Candidatus Puniceispirillum marinum IMCC1322: one gene and its partner. The protein of the gene in region 2 interacts with the protein of the main gene of each other region in a pairwise test. Links are inferred from orthologs where the notes say so. Each region holds a gene or a part of one and is shown on either strand. Other genes may lie near its edges.

Region 1 (10,609 bases), 370 kb from region 2 along the record:
TCGGTCACATATGGGGCTAATGGCAGTACGCGCGATTTGACAAGGGATATGACAAAAACGATTGCGCAGACATGGCATGTGGATGTGGCGGCACATTTAACATGCGTTGATGCCACGCGTCATGCGGTGATGAATGTTGCAAAAGGCTATCTTGACGTGGGGGTAAAACAGATCGTGGCACTTCGTGGCGATGCCCCCGGGGGTGCCAGTCGATTTACCCCCACGCCTGATGGCTTTGCAGACGCGGTTGAGCTTGTTGCCGCACTGGCAAAACGTAATTTTGACAAGATATGGGTTGGCGCTTATCCGGAACCGCATCCTGATGCCGCTTATGATGGGGCTGATATTGATTGGCTGAAACGCAAGATTGATGCAGGGGCAACAGGGGCTATTACGCAGTTCTTTTTTGACTCTGACATGTTTTTGCGATTTCGTGACCGCGCTGTTAAGGCGGGCATTGATACACCGATTGTGCCAGGTATTCTTCCCATCGAAAACTGGGAAAAGACCAAACTATTTGCTGCCCGATGTGGTGCCAGCATTCCAGATAGTCTGGCGCATGAATTTGATATGGCAAAGCGAAACAACGTAGAGGATATATTATCGGTTGTCGTGGCAACTGATATTTGTGTCGATTTAATGGATGAAGGTGTCGATCAGTTTCATTTCTACACTTTGAACAAGCCATTTATAACACGCGATGTCTGTTTGGCACTTGGTATTCAACCTTTGAAAGACAATTTGATTCATGCAAACTTCAGGTCAGACAATATTACCAGTGATGCGCGTAAATCAGCCTAATAAACGAATCTAGATGTTCTGATGAATGCGACAATCTGATGACGGAAGAATTGTTGCTTGATTTGATACAGCTGATTGTCTTCGGCTTTCTTTTGTGTGTCCTAATATCATTTACTGTCGAAAAAAAACAAAAGCTAGAAACACTCCAACGCTACAAAAATTTAACACTAGAATTGGTAAGCCATATTTAGAAAGTTAGGCACATGACCAAAACACTTATTTCATCCGATAAACAGGAAATTACCATTGGTTTTGAGGCGCCCTTTTGCGTCATTGGCGAGCGGATCAATCCAACAGGTCGTAAATTACTAGCAGCCGAAATGGCGGCTGGTGACTATTCGCGGGTTATTGCAGATGCCGTGGCACAGGTTGAAGCTGGCGCAACGATGCTTGATGTGAATGCGGGTATCCCTATGGCTGACGAACCGGCCATTCTGGCTGAGTCAATCAAGCTGGTTCAGGATGTTGTCGATGTGCCGCTGGCGATTGATAGTTCGATTGTTGCCGCGCTTGAAGCTGGCCTATCTGTTTATAAAGGTAAGCCGTTGGTAAATTCGGTAACAGGCGAAGAAGAGCGTCTTGAAGTTGTTTTACCGCTAGTCAAGAAATATGGTGCGGCTGTTGTTGCAATTTCGAATGACGAAACCGGCATTTCCGAAGATCCGAATGTTCGTTATGAGGTTGCCAAAATGATTGTAGAGCGCGCCGAGGATTACGGTATCCCGCGCGAAGATGTCATTGTTGATCCGCTGATCATGCCGGTTGGCGCCATCAATATGGCGGGGCGTTCGGCACTAGACCTGATTATTCGGTTGCGTAATGAGCTTAAGGTGAACACAACCTGCGGGGCTTCCAACATTTCCTTTGGTTTGCCAAACCGGCATGGCATGAATGCTGCCTTTTTATCGATGGCAGCAGGTGCAGGCATGACATCGGCGATCATGAATCCGCTTCATTCTGAAGAAATGACGGGTATAATGGGTGCAAATGTTATGAATGGTAATGACCCTGAATGTCGTAATTGGATCAAGCGTTTTCGTGAACCGGTTGCCGCAGGATCTGGTGGTCGCGAACGTCGTCAGACACGTCGTAGCCGGAGTGCCTAAGGGTATGCCCAATTATGTTAGGCAAGCTATATGAGCACAGATCCAACCGTCGCCGATGTCCCCGATGCAAACCTGAACGGCAAAACTGATATCAAAGTTGTTTTCACGCCATCAGGCCGTCAGGCTAAAGTCGCGCAGGGAACAACTGTGCTGCAGGCCGCGCGCGAACTTGGTGTTGATATAGACTCTGTTTGTGGTGGCCGGGCGATGTGTGGACGGTGCCAGATTAATGTTGGTACTGGTGAATTTGCGAAACATGGTATCGTCTCAGGGGCTGGAAGTCTTGGTGCGGTAACGGCGGTTGAAACCCGTTATGCGGATAAACGCGGTCTGGCTGATGGTCGGCGGCTATCATGTCAGTCTGTCCTGCTTGCCGATGCGGTGATCGATGTGCCACCTGAAAGCCAGGTGCATAACCAGCTTGTTCGCAAGGCGGCGGATGAACGTCAGATCGAAATGGATCCAGTTGTGCGGCTATGCCTTGTCGAGGTGCGCGAACCCGATATGCATGAACCATCTGGTGATTTTCGTCGTCTGGCCGAAGCTTTGGCAAAGCAATGGCCAGATCGTGTATCAGGTGAAATCACCTGTGATTTACATATCCTTCAGCAGTTACAGCCTGTTCTGCGCGAGGGCAAATGGCATGTGACCGTTGCCTTGCGTGATGGCTGTCACATAACAGGCATCTGGCCGGGGCTGAAAGAAAATGTCGTTGGCGTCGCTATCGATGTGGGCTCGACAACCATGTCGGCGCATCTTTGCGATATGGCAACGGGCGCGGTACTTGCCTCAACGGGCGCGATGAATCCGCAAATTCGGTTTGGCGAAGATCTTATGAGTCGGGTGTCTTATGGCATTATGAATCCTGATGGGCCTGCTGAAATGACCAAGGCTGTCATCGCAGGCTTGCAGCAGCTGATTGATGGTGCCGCCGAACAGGCTGGCATGTCGAGTGATGACGTGATCGAAATTGTTCTGGTCGGTAATCCGGTTATGCACCACCTGCTTTTGGGCATTGATCCGCTAGAGCTTGGCGGTGCCCCCTTTGCACTGGCTGTTGATAGCGCCCTCAGTCTGAAAGCCAGCGACCTTGGCCTTGCTTTGAACCAGGGCGCACGCGCCTATATCCTGCCATGTATTGCTGGGCATGTTGGGGCTGATGCCGCCGGTGTCGTGCTTGCCGAAGCGCCGCAGAAAACCGATAAAATGACATTGCTTATTGATGTGGGCACCAATGCCGAGATTGTCGTTGGTAATCGTGACCGGCTTCTGGCCGCATCCTCGCCAACAGGGCCTGCCTTTGAAGGGGCGCAGATTTCATCTGGCCAGCGTGCGGCTCCCGGGGCGATCGAGCGGGTGCGTATTGATCCGGTAACGCTGGAGCCGCGCTTTTGCGTTATCGGCGTTGACCAATGGTCGGATGAAGATGGCTTTGACGAAGCGGTAAAATCCACTGGCATTACCGGCATATGCGGATCGGGAATCATTGAAATTCTGGGTGAAATGTATTTATCCGGCATCATCACGATGGATGGTGTGATTGATGGTGGCAAAGCTTTGATCAGCCCGCGCATTGAGGCTGATGACCGTACATTCCGCTATCGTGTCAGCGACAATGTAACCGTCACCCAGAATGATGTACGCGCGATCCAGCTGGCCAAAGCCGCGCTATATGCTGGTTTCCGTTTATTGATGGATAAGATCAATATCAACCATATCGACAAGGTTGTGCTGGCGGGGGCCTTTGGTACGCATATTGACCCTAAATATGCCATGGTGCTTGGTATGATCCCCGATTGCGAGCTTGAAAATGTGAGGGCGGCAGGTAATTCGGCAGGTGCAGGTGCGCGCATGGCCTTGCTGAATAAAGGTGCTCGCGCTGAAATTGAACAGACCGTGCGCAATATCGAAAAAATCGAAACCGCGATTGAGCCCTCATTTCAGGATCATTTCGTCAAGGCGATGGCGATCCCGCACAAAAGCGATCCCTATGCCAAACTGTCGGCAATGGTTCCATTGCCTGAACGCATTCTGACAGCACAAGATGCCCCTGCGCTTGAAGGCGGCCGTCGGCGGGGTGGCCGTCGGCGTTCCAGCTAGATTGCTGTAAGCAATATCTTATGTGATCTTGTCATTATCGTTGTTATCACTGGCATCTTCTTGCATCATTGCGCGCAGTTTTTTAGCAAGCGTTCTTGCCCTTGCCCAGCTTGCCACAAACATCCACATAAGTGCCAGCGCGGCAATCGCATAGCTGGCCCAGATAAACCCGCCAAATTGTACCATTTCGAATAGGCTGTTCATGATATGCCACCATTATTGCCAAGGCGCTTTAAGGCAAGCGTGGCGATACGCCGTGCGGTGATCAGCGCCCGCATCCGCATAATAACGACCAGAGCAAAATAGCCATGACAGGCAATCAGCATCAGAATAAGCGGCGTCAGCATTGACGGATCAATGGCGGGGCCACCACTGCGCAGGATGCTGGCAGGTTGATGCAATGTATGCCACCAATCAACCGAAAATTTAACAATCGGCACATTGATCAACCCAACCAGCGCCAGCAAGGCGGCGGGGCGACTACCGCGCTCAGGGCGGTCAAAGCCATTCGCCAATGCGATCACGCCCAGATAGAAGAAAAACAGAATCAGCATCGAGGTCAATCGTGCATCCCAGACCCACCATGCGCCCCACATGGGCTTACCCCATAAGGCACCGGTAACCAGTGTCAGAAAGGCAAACATCGCCCCAACAGGCGCTATCGCACGCGCCGCAATATCTGCCAGTGGATGCCGCCAGACGATATAGAACAGGCCGCATAATCCCAGCCCAACATAGCCAAACAAAGCCAGCCATGCAGCGGGCACATGGATATAGATGATCCGCACGGTTTCGCCTTGCTGGTAATCGGGCGGCGAGGCAAATAATCCCAGATACAGCCCATAGGCCATCGTCACCGCTGTTATCAATAACAGCGGGCGAAACAGCCAGTCGGCGATGCGCATAAAACGCGTCGGATTTGCCAGAAAATCAAACATGCCCGTGTGATATAGCCCTTTTTGTTGAAATCGCAATGTCTAGCCTCATGATCCGCTACCCCCGTCGCTTTCGATCAGCGCCATCGCCGCCACCGGCGGTGCCAGTGCCAGCAACAGCAACGCCAGTGCCGCCAATAACATCAGATGCGGGGTTACGATTATATAGGTACCGGGCATGGTCATATCAGGTTGTGATGCCATCACCCCGAAAATCAGAACGGGTACGGCCAGAGGCAGAACCAGCAAGGCCATCAACCCGCCGCCGCGCCGTGCGCCTTGCGCCAATGCCGCGCCTATGATCCCCAGCAAGGTCAGGCAACAGCTTCCCACAGCCAGTGCCACCAGTAACGCGCCCAGTTGATGCAGTGGCATGGCAAGCATGATCGCCATCAAAGGTGTTGTCAGCAATAAAGGCACGCCGGTTTTTACCCAATGCGCTACCGCCTTGGCCAGCGCATAAAGCCCTAATTGGTAAAACCCGCCAGTTGGAGGGTCGCCAGGTGTTTCATTGATGACTGGCATGCTGATCTGATCAAGCCAGCCCTCACGCACATCATCGGCAAACAGCCCGTCAAATCCGGCCAGAATCGACAACAGTGCCGCGATCCAGATGATCGGTACGGCCAGTGGCTCTAGCGTTGCCGCCGACGGGCCAAAAGCCAGCGGAAACAAGGCGATAATGATAACAAAGAAAATCAGCATGACAGCGACATCCTGTCGGCTACGCCAGGCGATGGTAAGGTCACGTTTTATCTGCGCGTAAACACTATGCATCTTTATGCGCCTTGTGTCCTAGCGTCCATATCTGCCGTGTCTTGCCAAGCGTTGCACCCAGATCAAGATGCGTTGCTGCCAGCACCATGCCGCCATTGTCTATATGCGCGCAAATGATGCGATCCAGCGCTGTGCGTGCATCATCATCAAGCCCTACATTCGGCTCATCCAGAAGCCATAAGGCCGTTTTCGGGCCCAGCCTCAACCGCGCCAGTGCCAGCCGTCGCCTTTGTCCGCGTGACAACAGCCGCACCATGCTGTCGGCAAATCCCAGACAGCCAAGCGCCGCAAGAGCTGCCTCGATCCGCTGTGCATCACCATAGCCAGTCATCGCCGCCCAGCTATGCAGATTTTCACGCCCGCTCATCTGGCTGGATAGGCCATCCTGATGCCCCACATAAAGCCGCGCCTCTTCGCCGTTAACTAGCCTGCCCGAACCTGCTGTGCATGTGATTGCACCGCTTGCCAGAGGAAGCCGTCCAGCAATCGCGCGTAGCAAGGTTGTTTTACCCGCGCCATTGGCGCCATGCACAAGGCCAAGCTGGCCACAATCAAGATGGTTGCTGAATTCATGAATGACCGGCCTGATGCCACGCAGAACCGTCACCGCGTCAAGCCAAAGCCCCGGTTGTACGTTCCCCGGTTGCCCGTTCATAGATGCCGCATCACTAGCCATGCCGCATGTTTACCTGTCAAACCAGCCTTTGGTCTAGAGGTTTTCCAAAATTCCATCTGGAAAAATTAAGTGAAACGCGCTATAAGATGGGTGACCGCGTTGAGGCGCTCCTCATGCTGGCCAGCTCTGTTATTTGTGAAGTTCAACCGTAAAGGGGAAACCGCCATGTCAAAGACATTGCGTGACGCGTGCCGTGCTAATCTGACTGTCGGCAGCAAAACATACCGCTATTACTCGCTTGCCAGCCTTGCCGAGACTTATCCGTCATTGGCACGTCTGCCATTTTCACTCAAGGTTTTGCTGGAAAACCTGCTTCGTAATCAGGACGAAAGTTCGGTCACGGCCGCCGATATCGGCGCGCTGGCAAACTGGGCTGAAAGCGGCGAGGGCGGCGAGATTGCCTTTCGTCCATCGCGCGTTCTGATGCAGGATTTTACCGGCGTTCCGGCAGTTGTCGATCTGGCAGCCATGCGCGATGCGATGGGAACGATTGGCGGTAATCCTGAAAAAATCAATCCGCTATCACCTGTTGATCTGGTGATTGATCATTCGGTCATGGTTGATCATGCAGGCGGGGCTGACGCGGCGGCCAAAAACACCGCGCTAGAATTCACCCGTAACAAGGAACGCTATGAATTTTTGCGCTGGGGCGCGGGTGCTTTTGATAATTTCCGCGTTGTGCCGCCGGGAACAGGTATCTGTCATCAGGTCAATCTTGAATATCTGGCGCAGACAATCTGGACACGCGATGAAGATGGCGAAACGGTTGCCTATCCGGATTCGGTTGTTGGCACTGACAGCCACACGACCATGGTCAATGGTCTGGCCGTATTGGGCTGGGGTGTTGGTGGTATCGAAGCCGAGGCCGCCATGCTTGGCCAGCCTATTTCGATGCTGGTGCCTGATGTGATCGGCTTCCGTCTTGATGGCAAACTCCCCGAAGGCGCGACAGCGACGGATCTGGTGCTGATGATTGTCGAAGCCCTGCGCAAGCGCGGCGTTGTTGGCAAATTTGTCGAATTCTTTGGCCCTGGTCTGGATCAGCTATCTTTGGCGGATCGTGCGACAATTGCCAATATGGCACCTGAATATGGTGCGACTTGTGGCTTTTTCCCAATCGATGATGAGGCTCTGAACTATCTGCGTCTGACAGGTCGTGATGATGACCGTGTAGCGCTTGTCGAGGCTTACGCCAAAGCGCAGGGCATGTGGCGTGCCAGCGATGCAGCTGATCCGCATTTCACCGACATATTGTCGCTTGATCTTGCCACGGTTGTGCCATCAATGGCAGGCCCAAAACGGCCGCAGGATCGTGTGGCTTTGCCGGATGTGGCGGCCTCTTTTGCGGCTACGCTTGCCGAATCCACAGGGCGGACAGCGCCTAAATCAGTTGCCATTGACGGTACAGATTACAGCCTCAGCGATGGTGATGTCGTCATTGCGGCGATCACGTCTTGCACCAATACCTCGAACCCGTCGGTTCTGGTTGCCGCCGGCCTGGTGGCCAAGGCGGCACATGAACGCGGGTTGACAGTTCAGCCGTGGGTTAAGACCTCACTGGCACCTGGCAGTCAGGTGGTGTCGGCCTATCTTGATAAGGCGGGTCTGACCTCGCATCTTGATGCGCTTGGCTTTCACACGGTCGGCTATGGATGCACAACCTGCATCGGTAATTCGGGCCCCATTGCCGCGCCGCTTGCCAAAGCGGTTGAAGAGGGTGGCCTGACGGTTACGTCGGTATTGTCGGGCAACCGGAATTTTGAAGGCCGGATCAGCCCGCATGTTGCGGCAAACTATCTGGCCTCGCCGCCTTTGGTTGTTGCCTATGCGCTTGCCGGATCGGTCAGCAAGGTGATGAATGATGATCCATTAGGTCAGGACAAAGATGGCAATGATGTCTATCTGCGCGATCTATGGCCATCAAATGACGATATCCGTACGGTTGTTGATCAGGTCATTTCGGCTGAAATGTTCCGTGAACGCTATGCAGACGTGTTCAAGGGTACCGCCGAATGGCAGGCGATCAAGACCTCGGCTGGCCTCACCTTTGACTGGGATGATAGTTCGACCTATGTGCAGAATCCGCCTTATTTTGAAGGCATGAGCCGCGATGTACCAGCTGGTGCCAGCGATATTGAAAATGGCCGTATATTGGCCTTGCTGGGCGACTCGATCACCACCGATCATATTTCGCCGGCAGGTTCGATTGCCCGTGATACGCCAGCGGCAGACTTCCTGACCGAGCATCAGGTGCGTCCGGTTGATTTCAATTCCTTTGGCTCGCGTCGGGGCAATCACAAGGTCATGATGCGGGGCACTTTTCCCAATATCCGGCTGAAAAACATGGCGGCAACAGGCACTACCGGCGGTTTTGCCCAGCATGTGCCGTCGGGTGATGTGGCACCGCTTTATGATGTGGCAATGCGTTACGCTGATGAAGGCACGGCGCTGATTGTCATTGGCGGCAAGGAATATGGTACGGGCTCTAGCCGTGATTGGGCGGCCAAAGGCACGCGCCTATTGGGCGTAAAGGCCGTGATTGCCGAAAGCTTTGAGCGTATTCACCGTTCCAACCTGATTGGCATGGGTGTTCTGCCGTTGCAGTTCCCTGAAGGCGTCGGCCGCGAAAGCCTTGGTCTTGATGGAACTGAAAGTGTGTCTTTGACTGGCCTTGCTGGCGGCATTTCGGCAGGCATGGAAGTGCAGGCGAGCTTTACAAGTGCTGATGGCAAAAGTCAGTCTGTAACGCTTCTGGCACGAATCGATACCGATGGCGAAGCCACCTATTTCAAAAATGGTGGTATTTTGCATTACGTTCTTCGTCAACTGGCCGCGGCCTAAACCAGCATCATAACCAAAAGTCTTACATTTGAGACAAGCTATCAAACCCCGCTGGCATTTCCGGCGGGGTTTTGTTCAGGGCTATAACCGATTTCACATGTACAAATGCTTAAACCCCTGTAGGCTTTGCCTGTTTGAATATGTCTAATCTGTTCCTAACTTAGTTTCTGTCGATATTTCCATGGCGCGTCGTTCAGCCGAAAATGTAACTTTGGTTCTTGGGCCAACCAATACGGGCAAGACGCATCTCGCGCTTGAACGGATGACAGGTTACGCCAGTGGTATCATTGGCTTTCCTCTGCGGCTTTTGGCGCGTGAAAATTATGACCGCTTGGTGGCGCGGCTTGGTGCGGCCAAAGTTGGCTTGATAACAGGCGAAGAACGTATCATTCCGGCATCAGCGCGCTATATCTGCGCGACCGTTGAATCGATGCCAGAATCTCTGACTTTGTCGGCACTTGGCGATGGAGCAGGGGAACTGCCTGACCGGCGTTTTGAATTTGTGGGTGTTGACGAAATACAGCTTGCTGGCGACCGTGAACGGGGTCATGTCTTTACCGACCGGATCATTCATGCGCGCGGTCTGTTTGAAACGATGTTCATGGGCGCAGAAACGGCGGCACCCCTGTTGCGGCAATTATTGCCCGATGCCAAGATCGATTACCGCCAGCGTATGTCGAAACTATCCTATAGTGGCCCCAAAAAGCTCACCCGTTTGCCACGGCGTGCGGCGGTGGTGGCTTTTTCGGCGGCTGATGTCTATCAGATTGCTGAATTCATCCGGCGTCAGCGCGGTGGTGCGGCCATTGTCATGGGGCGTCTTAGCCCGCGTACGCGCAATGCACAGGTCGAATTATACCAGAATGGCGAGGTTGACTTCCTGATTGCGACTGATGCCATTGGCATGGGGCTCAATCTTGACCTGTCGCATGTCTCGCTGGCGGCTGATGTCAAATATGATGGCCGCAAGATGCGCAAGCTGACTGCCTCGGAAATGGCACAGATCGCTGGACGTGCCGGACGGCATATAAATGATGGTACATTTGGCGTCACCGATGGATGTCACGCGCTGGAACCTGAATTGATCGAAGCGATTGAACAGCACCGTTTTCCGCCTTTGCGAGCCTTTTACTGGCGAAGCCGTGATCTCAATTTTGCCTCGGTTGATATGCTGCTTGGATCACTCGAAGCGCCGCCGCCATTACCGTTTTTGTTCCGTAAAGGTGATGCGCTGGATCATCGCGCGCTTCTGGCGCTGGCGGGTCGTCCCGAGATCAAAGACGCCGTGTCGGGTGCGCGGCAGGTACGTCTGTTATGGGAGGTCGCCTGCATTCCCGATTTTCGCCAGAGCCTGAATGAAAATCATTATGAAA
Region 2 (10,688 bases):
GTCAGATCATGTTCGTGCGGGCGATATTTTCAATTATACTTGTTATGCTTGTCAGTCGTGGCATATCCAAAATGTTTAAGCTACCAGCACATGTGTTCTGGCTGTTTGTGGGACGCGGCATGTGCATTGTGGTGGCGATGATTAGCTTCTTTGCCGCGCTTGGTAGTTTGCCACTGGCCATAGCCATTTCGATATTCTTTGTATCGCCGCTTTTCATCACCTTGCTTTCGGTGCCAATTCTTGGAGAAACCATAGGTATTCATCGTGCTATTGCCGTTTTGATTGGGCTGGTGGGTATGATTGTCATTATTCAGCCTGGTGGTGATGAATTCCGTCCGGAAACATTGCTGGTTGTGCTGTCGGCATTAAGCTATGCACTTTGCCAGATATGGACGCGGCGGCTTAGTGGCATGGGTGATCTGGCCACGATGGTATCAGTCCAGCAAATTTGCTATCTCGTGGTTGGTGGTTTGCTACTGATAATGAATATATTCATGCAGCGTCCGGATAGTGATAATCCAACGATCGATTTTCTGTTGCGTGCGCCAGCGTCGCTGTCCCTGATGGATTATCTGTTTATTCTGATTTGTGGAGTTTCGGTTTTATTGCTGTCTGTAACGTCAGCACATGCCTATCGCGTTTTAGAAGCGTCGGTCATTGCGCCGTTCGAATATGTGGCGATCCCGTCAGGTATTTTCTGGGGCATGTTGATCTGGGATGAATGGCCGGAAACGAGCGCCTGGATCGGGATGGGGCTGATTTTGATAGGTGGCCTTTATATGGTCTATAGGGAAAAGGCGCGTGACGTTGATGTGACATTATCTGCCCCTATGCCAGCCGCAGCGGCGCCATCACAGAATTTAGATTATAAAGATGACGATTCGAACGATATTCAAAAATAGCGTTACATTTCGGCTTTGATGGCAGCTATCTGCGCTTCTAGCATTGGTATTACAGGTGCATCTTTGGGCAAGCTTTCAAGAAGCTGTTTCCATATATTGAGGGCGAGACCTTTTCGGCCATCCTGATAGGCGGCAAGACCCGTCAAAAACAACGCCCTTGGTTGCATTGGGTCACGTTCCAGAATGGCGGCCAGACGTTCTCGCACAGGCAATGTAACCTGACCTTCTGCAGCGCGCACCATGGCTTCGGCTTGAATGGCCATAAGCGGCGTAGAGTTTGGTGCTATTTCAAGTGCCATGCCAAGGGCAAATAATTCCGTTTCATAATCATTTAGCATGCTCGCCTTGTCAGCCAGATCCAGCCAGTTAGCTATGTCATCAGGGTTGGCCGCTGTTGCCTCTTGCGCCTTTTGCAACGCATCAATGCTGGCAGTACGCATTTGCTTGAGGTTGTCACGTTCCTTTGCAATATCTGCTTGCCGTGCGGCCAGCGGCTGATCAGGCAGATCAGGTCGCCCTATTATGGCGTAAATGCCGAGAACAAGCGCAATGGCACCGGCGCCCATGATGAATATCGCCGGATCAAACCGTCCGGATATCCTGGCGTCAGGGTTTTGCGCTCTCTCGGTTTTATCTGCCGAAGCAGTTACCTTTGTTTCGGGCTTGGTTTTGCGCCGTGCTGTAAAGATAATCAGCACACCTAGGCCAAGCGCAATGATAGGGGCGCCCCATAAAAGCCATGTAGATGAAGATACAGGCGGTTTGAACAAGACAAAATCACCATAACGTTCACGTATAAACGCAATGACTTCAGCATCCGTATCCCCGGCGACAAGACGTTGGCGGACAAGTTTGCGCAGATCAACCGCCAGTTCCGCGTCAGAATCATCGATTGACTGGTTCTGGCACACAAGACATCGTAATTCACGCCCGATATCACGAGCGCGCATTTCCATCGCTGGATCATCCAGCCTTTCTTCGGCAGTGATCGCCAAGGCCTGCTGTTGATATGGGCCAATCGGCATAACAAGAGCGCCCATCAAAAGCACGCCAATCAGCGCCAATTTGATAAAACGCAGTTGCGCGAGCCATTGGCGTATCATAGCCCCAGACTTTCCAGAATTGGCTCAATATCCTGTTCCAGAACCGTACGGGTAACGGGGCCTGCATGGCGAAATAATACGGTGCCGTTTGCATCAAGAATAAAGGTTTCGGGCACACCATAAACACCCCAACTGATCGCGGTCATGCCATCTTTATCAACTAAAATGGCACGAAAGGGGTTTCCGTATTCAGCCAGAAACTTATTTGTATCTTCAAGACGGTCTTTATAGGCGATGCCGACAATATCAATACGCTTTGATAAAAGCCCAAGGGCTGGTGCCTCGGCGCGGCAGGGCGCGCACCAAGACGCAAAATAATTTACCAAAACTGGCTGACCCTTAAATTGGCCAAGGTCGGTTTTGTTGCCAGCCATATCGGGCAGAATAGTTGTGGGCGCCGGTTTGTTGAGCAAGGCTGAGGGTAGTTGGTTATCCGAACGCTGTCCGTCAAGCATACCCAATAATGTCCAGCCAGCGATCAGCGCGACCAGCAAAAACCCAAATAAGGGGATGATGAAGGTTGCCCTGTTCATGATGCACTGCCATTTTTGGTTTCGAGGCGACGGCCACCAAGCATAGCCAGCCCACCACCAAGCGCCATGACAATCGCGCCGATCCATATAAATCCGATGAAGGGGTTTTGATAGATGCGCAAAGTCCAGCCAATCGTTTCGTTACCATCGCCAAGTACGGCATATAGATCACCTGAAAGACGGCTTCTTATGGCAGCTTCAGAGGTGGTTTGCTGTTCGACAGGAAAGCGACGTATTTCAGGCGTTAAAGTATCAAGTTTTGACGCGTGCTTATCATACAGATGAAGCAGGGCTGTCTGGGTGACATAATTGGCACCTTCGCGTGCCTCGACGCCTGCAAATTCAAAATAGCGGCCTTGTCCCATAACAGTATCGGGTAATTCAATCATGCTGTTGGCTGTGGCGCGGGTGATAGTCTCACTTCGATGATAGCTGTCAGATACCGCACCAAACAGGAATAAAGCGAAGCCAAAATGCGCTAGAGTGACAGCATGTGTAGCAACGGGCAAACCTGTGAAACGTCGCCAGCTATGGGCAAGCGGTACTTTGAAAAGCTGAACGCGAACAGCTATTTCGGCAATGATACCAGCGACCAGCCAGATAATGATGCCCGCCGCTGCAATAGCGGTAACGCCAGCCGGTTGCAGGGCAAAGACATAGGTGATCATTGCAATCAAAACGGCTAATGCCATGATCGTGAATATTTTCGATAGCCGACCCAATGACTGCTTGCGCCAGGCAAACAGTGGCCCTATGGCCATGCCGATTGCCATGAGTGCCAGTAGCGGATTGAATGTTGCGTTGAAATAAGGTGGCCCGACTGAAATTTTGCCACCATTGGCAAGCTCGTAAGCTAGCGGATATAATGTGCCTGTCAGAACAACAACTGTTGATGACACCAGCAACAGGTTATTCACTATCAGCATGCCCTCACGGCTGATGATGGCAAAGTCACCAGAGCTAGCTAGTCTTGGGCCGCGCCATGCAAATAACGCTAGTGGAATACCTATAGCCACCATCAAAATGGCTAGAATGAACACGCCACGCGAGGGATCGCTGGCAAAACTATGCACTGATACCAGAATGCCTGAGCGAACAATAAATGTGCCCAGCAGTGACAATGAAAAAGCCAAAATAGCTAGCAAAATAGTCCAGCTTTTTAGCGCGCCGCGCCGTTCAAGCACCAGGACTGAATGAAGCAAAGCTGTTGCAACAAGCCATGGCATTAACGAGGCGTTTTCTACCGGATCCCAGAACCACCAACCGCCCCAGCCAAGCTCGTAATAAGCCCACCAACTGCCTAGCCCGATGCCTAGCGTTAATGCGCACCATGCGGCCAGAATAAAGGGGCGCACCCATCGTGCCCATAATGTGTCAATATGCCCTTCGATCAATCCGGCGACAGCAAAGGCAAAGGCCAATGACAATCCCACATAACCAATATATAGCATTGGCGGATGCATCGCGAGGCCGGGATCCTGTAAGACAGGGTTGAGACCACGTCCGTCAAAGGGAGGGGGTGAAAGCCGCGCAAAGGGGTTTGAGGTGAACAGGCTAAAGGCGATAAAGGCGGTGGCGATCACACCTTGCACGCCCAGAATGCGGGCTTTCAATATTGCTGGCATTGATGTGAAGCCTGCGGCCAAAGCGGCGGCAAATAAGCACAGGATCAGAATCCATAATAGCAATGAACCCTCATGATTACCCCATAAGCCTGATATTTTATAGATCATTGGCTTTGACGAATGTGAATGTTCAGCGACCAACGCGATTGAAAAATCTGATGTAATAAACCCATACATAAGCGCCAGAAAAGCAGCCATTACGAAACCACAAGATATAAGTGTGATCGTCGAGGTTGCGGTAACCATTTTAGGATTATGACTGACGATCCCATAGGTAGGCACAAAGATTTGCAAAACCGACAGCGCAAACGCGATAATCAGAAATAGATGACCAGCTTCAGCAATCATTGTGCGTCACCTGTTTCCATTTCGCTACCTTGCCAGACACCCTGTTCTTTCAATTTTTCGGCAACATCGGCAGGCATGTAGTTTTCATCATGTTTAGCAAGAACATTATCGGCCATAAAAACCCCATCAATAATGCGTCCTTCGGCTACAACGCCTTGGCCTTCGCGAAACAAGCTGGGCAACGCATTACCATATGTGACAGCTATGTCATATTCCCCGTCGGTGACAACAAATTTTGAGTCTAGACCTACAATATCGAGACTGCCGTTTTTCACCATGCCGCCAAGCCGCAATTGCTGGTCACGGCCAAGATTGGTTTCAGCAATCTCTTTGGGTGTGTAGAAAAAAACGATATTATCTTGCAATGCTGTCAGCGTAAGTGTGACAACAACCCCTAGCAAAGCGGCGTATGACGCAATAATTATCAATCTTCTGCGCTTTGGTACCATCAAAAGCCCCTGGTTAATTCCATCACTAGGATATGGGCATTGGTATGCCTAAACGCCAGTTTTGGCAAGATATTCACCCGTTCAAAATAGCGGCATGATGGCGCATGAAAGTGCTTGCTGTTGAAATCCAAAGCAAGGCATTGTAACAATTCGAATGTAAATCACGCTTCATCAGCTTTTTACAATAGGCGTGCGGCATGCTCTAGCTAAAGGTCGTTTCATGCGGTTAAAGAAAGTTTTGTTTCAACTGGTATTAACTATTTCGCTCTGTTCTTTCGGGACATCAGCAATAGCTGATGATGTTGCCAATGGAGAAAAAGTGTTTAAGCGCTGCAAGGCCTGCCACTATGCCGATAAAGAAAAGAATAAGACAGGCCCGCATCTTGTCAATATCATTGGGCGTAAAGCCGGTTCGATAGAGGGGTATAAATATTCAAAGGCGATGCGTGAGTCCGGACTTATCTGGGATGAGGCCACTTTAACGGCCTATTTAAAGGCACCTAAAAAATTCCTTAAAGGCACTAAAATGGTGTTTGCAGGTCTGAAGAAGGAGTCAGACATTCAAAATGTGATCGCATATTTGAAAACCCAAAAATAAAAGCGTAAAAGAACATCTCTTGTTATTGTGAGCATTTGCTCCTGAGGTTTTTATGGACTTAATGAATCGCTATCCACGGTTAAGCGATCTGCGCCCAGTCGCATCGCGCCGTATTCCCAAATTTGTTTTTGCCTATCTGGACTCAGGAACAGGGCATGATACGACGCGCGATGAAAACCGTGCCTTTCTCGATTCTATTCAGCTCACACCTCAATTTTTGCGTGGCCGGATTGATGCTGATATCAGCACTACATTATTTGGCAAAACCTATAAGGCGCCGTTTGGTGTGGCACCAATTGGCCTTGCCTCGCTGATCTGGCCAGGTGCTGAACAGATCTTGGGCGCGGCGGCAAAGCGCAACGGCTTTCCATATGCGCTTAGCACTGTCGCCAGCGACTCGGTTGAGCGTGTGAGTGAAGTAGCTGACGATATGACATGGTTTCAACTCTATGCCCCGCGCAATCGTGAATTGATGAAAGATCTTCTGAGCCGGGCTCGTGCTTGCGGTGTTAAGAATATTGTTTTGACTGCCGATGTGCCTTCACCAAGCCGCCGTGAGCGTATGCGGATTGCTGGTGCGCCGCTGGGTAGTCGCGGTAATTCGAGTTTTAGCCCACAGGTTGTGTGGCAAAGCATGATGCGTCCCGAATGGGCAATTCGTACTTTGCTAAATGGCGGCGCGCGGTTCCGCAATATGGAACCTTATGCCAAGAATGATGGCGCCATGGGAATAACCAAATTTATTGGCGAACAGCTAAACGGGTCGCTTGATTGGGATTATCTGGCAGATATTCGCGCCGAATGGGAAGGCAAGCTTATTCTAAAAGGTATTTTGCATGGTCAGGATGCGGCACGCGCTGTGAAAATGGGTGTCGATGCGCTTGTTATTTCAAATCATGGTGGCAGACAACTTGATGCAGCACCACAGCCTCTTGCCCAACTTGCCGGCATTCGTGCCGTTGTTGGCGATGATATACCGTTGATTGTTGACAGCGGCATTCAATCAGGTCTTGACGTTGTTCGCGCGCTGGCAATGGGCGCAGATTTTGTAATGATTGGTCGTGCCTTTATGTATGCAGTAGCCGCTTTAGGTAAAAAAGGTGGTGATCATGCCGCAGATATTTTGCTTGAAGAAGTGCGTGATGTCATGGCGCAGCTTGGATTGCAAACCATTGCTGACGTCAAATCTCTAAATCTTTCCTAAGCATCGTCTATAAGAGGTCAATAAATGTCCAGCTTGGTTCCCGCTTTTCTGTCGCGCCTAATCTGCAAATTTTTTGTATTATTATTTGTTTCGGTCTTTGGCATGCAAATGGCCTATGCAGACATGCAGGTTGGAAAACTGGTGATAAGTGATATTGCCATTCGTGCCACTGCGCCAGGCATGTCGGCAACGGCGGGTTATCTAACAATTGCCAATCATGGAATGAAAGCCGACCGCCTTGTAGCTGTAAAAGCCGACTTTGCCGAAAAATCAATGATTCATGAAATGACCAATGTCGATGGCATTGCAAAAATGCGGCATGTCATGGGCGGGGTTGAAGTGCCCGCACATGGTAATGTGGCTTTAGAACCTGGCGGTCTGCATTTGATGTTCATGGGGCTAAAAGATACGTTAGCTGTTGGACAGACATTGTCAGTCACGCTTGTTTTTGAAAAGGCAGGTACGCAAAAACAGGATGCCATGGTCAAGAAGCCTGCCGATATTGGTGGTATGTCAACTGACTCAAAAACCAAGAAAAAGCATTCGCATTAATTATGTAAGGCTAGAAAATCCCAGCATCCATGCCTGCAGCCATACCCAGTGATAATTCGGCAACGTCATCGATGAAAGCCGGATTCCAAGTGCCATGAAGAACCAATGGCGGTGCCATCATTCGCCATCTCAAACCTGTGAGAATACTGTTTAACGCATGTGTGGTTGCGGTGCCATCAAGGCCAGCGCGAATGTAAACCCCGACAGATTTGCCAGCGCATATATCAATCCAGTTATTATAGCATCGATCAAACATATCTTTGGTTGCACCCGCCATGTAACCGATATTTTCGGTGGTGCCAATAATAACGCCGTCGGCTTTTATTACGTCTTTGGCTTGGACATCAAAGGGGGATAAAAGCCTAACCATAAGATCATCTGGCGCGTAGTTATTTGCGGCATCAAAAGCGGCGCGCGATAGCGCTGCCGTATTATCTGACGGTGCATGGGCGACGATCAAAAGCTCTTTTTTCATATTGATATCATACCCATGAAAAAGCTATGTGAATAGAGGTGCTATTTTGCGCTGGCACATCGCCCCACCCAGTGACTATCATGTGACCCTCACCGGATGAAAGGAAGTCTATCCATGGCTCTAAAAGCTGAAAAATTAAATAAGGACGCTGTTGAAAAGGCATTAGATGCGCTTGATGTCTGGCGTATAAGTGATGATCACATAGGTCTTGAAAAAACGTTTAAATTTACCGATTTCAATGCGGCTTTTGGGTTTATGACACGGGTTGCTTTGGCGGCTGATAAAATGGACCATCACCCTGAATGGTCAAATGTCTATAATAAGGTACAGATGAGATGGACAACGCATTCCGAAGGTGGCATCAGCAATCTTGATGTTATTCTGGCTGAAAAATGTGATATATTTGCCAAAAGTGCATCATTGAAATAATTCGGGCAAGCACCAGTCCATTAGTAACAATCAAAAAATCTGCAACTCACATATTTGATAGGTTCACCATGTCCAATAAAATCATCAAGCCCGAAATCCGTAAAATCGTCACCTATGAAGACACCACCTTCATTGAAGGGTTTAAGGCGGTTGCTGAGCCATGGCATATGTTTGCGGCGGCAGCCGTATTTACAAATCCATGGGCAGGACAATTTGTTGATGATTTGCGCCCCGGTATTCAGGCAATAGCCCCCGTGATTGGAGAGATGCTTAGTGCGCGTGTTGTTGACATGGCAGGTGGTGGCGACAAAATCGAAGCCTACGGCAAGGCAGCAATTGTGGGCATGAATGGTGAGATTGAACATGCGTCTGGCGTGACCCATACCCTACGCTTTGGCAATTTCTACCGTGAAGCGGTAGGGGCAAAATCTTATCTAAGCTTTACCAATCTTCGCGGCCCAGCCAATACCGCCATTACCATTCCGATGATGGATAAAATCGATGCGGGACGGCGGTCACATTATCTGACTTTGCAATTTGCAATTGGCGACGCGCCAGGACCTGATGAGATTCTGGTAGCACTTGGCGGCGCAACGACCGGACGTCCGCATCATCGTATTGGTGATCGTTATCAGGACCTTGCCGAAATGGGCAATGATGTGGATAACCCCGCCGGCGTTTAGTATGTTCACAAGATTGTGATTTGATATTACGGGCTTTTGCGCCACAGTCATCAAATATCCAATACTATGATTATATGTGAGTCCAGACTAGAGGTTAGTAGCGGATCATAACTTCTGGAGCGTGTCATGGGCACAGTGGCACAAACATCATTGGTGATGATTTTTGGCTTGTTCTTGGCCATTTCATTTGGATTCGGTCTGGATCTTGTTTCCGCATTTCTGCCTGACATCCAGGCGGAAATCGGTTTTGATTATAACTATCTTGGGCTTTTAACAGCAGGCGGCAAGATAGGTCTGATCATTGGTGGTGTGACCTGTTATCTGTTAGCCCCTTTGTTTGGTAATTGTCGTCTTGTGGTGTTAGCTGTTGCGCTGACTGGATTGAGTCTGATTGGGTTGGGATATGCAGAACAGCCTTGGATGGTTGGCCTGTGCATGTTTTTGGCTGGATTTGCGACCATTGTCTCATGGGCCCCAATGGTTGGCGTTTTTGCCCGCTTTATTTCCAAGGCGCATATGGGTAAGGCCTTTGGTGCGGTTGGAACGGGCGCCGGAATAGGTACATTTGCCAGCGGATCTATTGCCCCCTATTTTATAAATAATTTTGACTGGCGAGCAGGGGTGATAACAGTTGGCTTAGGCTGTCTGATATTTGTTGGCTTATCGGCAGTATATCTTTGGCACATGAATATTCTTGAAAAAAAGATCAGTGCATCAATAGCGCCTCAAGATTTGCAATCCAAGTCTGTATCGCTTGGCACATTGCTGTCTCGTGATGTTATGATGCTGTGGTGTTTGTTGTTCTTTGTTGGTTTTACCATGCAGCCTTTTCAGAATTACCTGTCTCCATTTATCCGCGATGAATTGCAATATTCAGCCGAAATTGCCCGTGATGCGTGGGTGGCGATGGGGGCAACAGGTTTGTTTGCTGGCATTGTAATGGGGATGGCGTCTGACCGTTTTGGCATTGGTAATGTCATAATCGTGGCCTTGGCTTGTTTGATCGCGGCGAATGTGTTTTTGATTCTGCACCATGATACACTTTATTTCATCGGGGCCGGTATCGGGTTCGGTCTATGTTTCTATTCGGTGCCAGCGCTCATTCCCACCTATATAGGTAAGGTATATGACGCCGTATTAGCCACGCAGATTTTTGCAGGTGGTAATATAATGCTGGGTATCGGTGCGGTATTTGGCAATGTGTTTGGCGGCGTCACCAAGGAGTATCTGGGCACTTTCAAAATATATTATATAAGCGCGATTATGGCGGTATTTGTCATGATGGTGCTTTGTTATTTTGTCATGTGTAGGCAGCGGCCAAAGGCCAGAGCTGTTTGAAACCCTAAAAACCGGAATAGGTTAGTGCCCATAATATCATCAGACCTGAGGAAATCGTGGCCAAAACCGAACGTGTAATCAGGGCAATGACTATGGCCACAAGCGCCGCATAAAAACGTGTATTATCGACGATCGAGATCATGCCGGCATCGTTAAACAGCACCGCCGGTGCGATGATTGCGGTTAAAACGGCTATCGGCACGAAGCTAAGCGCATCTTCAAGCCAGTTCGGTAATTGTTTGGGAGAATAGCCCGAGAACATGCTAATGCGTGTGGCAAAGTTAATCAGTCCAGTAGCGATGATAACAAACCAGATCATGACGGCCCTCCGGCGTCCTGCCTTCGTGGGCGCCGCGTTACAGTTTTGACGCTCCAGCCAGCCACAATTCCGCCTATGGCCGCCAGAACGATCCATGTTTTGAAAGGTAAATTTTGGCCTGTAATAGCGA

What was found.
Region 1: the proteins of ccmE (region 2) and SAR116_RS05505 interact in binary tests that used the Escherichia coli proteins (3 or more experiments, as listed by UniProt). The link is inferred for Candidatus Puniceispirillum marinum IMCC1322 from one-to-one orthologs.

The regions. Positions count from the first base shown.
Region 1 is NC_014010.1:1,148,249-1,158,857, reverse strand. Bases 3,077-5,851 are described here. They hold SAR116_RS05505 (heme ABC transporter permease), read right to left. Parts: upstream 4,946-5,851; coding sequence 4,208-4,945; downstream 3,077-4,207. Other genes in these bases: ccmA (heme ABC exporter ATP-binding protein CcmA), read right to left, coding at 5,712-5,851; ccmB (heme exporter protein CcmB), read right to left, coding at 4,991-5,719; ccmD (heme exporter protein CcmD), read right to left, coding at 4,026-4,211; SAR116_RS05515 (ASKHA domain-containing protein), read left to right, coding at 3,077-4,007. Also shown: SAR116_RS05525 (methylenetetrahydrofolate reductase), read left to right, coding at 1-801; SAR116_RS05520 (methyltetrahydrofolate cobalamin methyltransferase), read left to right, coding at 1,005-1,907; more of SAR116_RS05515, read left to right, coding at 1,938-3,076; more of ccmA, read right to left, coding at 5,852-6,395; aconitate hydratase AcnA, read left to right, coding at 6,561-9,236; SAR116_RS05485 (helicase-related protein), read left to right, coding at 9,418-10,609. UniProt on the Escherichia coli protein: Required for the export of heme to the periplasm for the biogenesis of c-type cytochromes.
Region 2 is NC_014010.1:780,029-790,716, reverse strand. The notes cover bases 3,235-6,088. They hold ccmE (cytochrome c maturation protein CcmE), read right to left. Parts: upstream 4,961-6,088; coding sequence 4,508-4,960; downstream 3,235-4,507. Other genes in these bases: SAR116_RS03805 (alpha-hydroxy acid oxidase), read left to right, coding at 5,611-6,088; SAR116_RS03810 (c-type cytochrome), read left to right, coding at 5,181-5,558; SAR116_RS03820 (heme lyase CcmF/NrfE family subunit), read right to left, coding at 3,235-4,511. Outside these bases: SAR116_RS03835 (DMT family transporter), read left to right, coding at 1-902; SAR116_RS13910 (cytochrome c-type biogenesis protein CcmH), read right to left, coding at 905-2,005; SAR116_RS03825 (DsbE family thiol:disulfide interchange protein), read right to left, coding at 2,002-2,538; more of SAR116_RS03820, read right to left, coding at 2,535-3,234; more of SAR116_RS03805, read left to right, coding at 6,089-6,762; SAR116_RS03800 (copper chaperone PCu(A)C), read left to right, coding at 6,787-7,314; SAR116_RS03795 (flavodoxin family protein), read right to left, coding at 7,325-7,789; SAR116_RS03790 (4a-hydroxytetrahydrobiopterin dehydratase), read left to right, coding at 7,904-8,218; SAR116_RS03785 (amino acid synthesis family protein), read left to right, coding at 8,302-8,901; SAR116_RS03780 (MFS transporter), read left to right, coding at 9,028-10,239; SAR116_RS03775 (branched-chain amino acid transport AzlD family protein), read right to left, coding at 10,244-10,558; SAR116_RS03770 (AzlC family ABC transporter permease), read right to left, coding at 10,555-10,688. UniProt on the Escherichia coli protein: Heme chaperone required for the biogenesis of c-type cytochromes. Transiently binds heme delivered by CcmC and transfers the heme to apo-cytochromes in a process facilitated by CcmF and CcmH.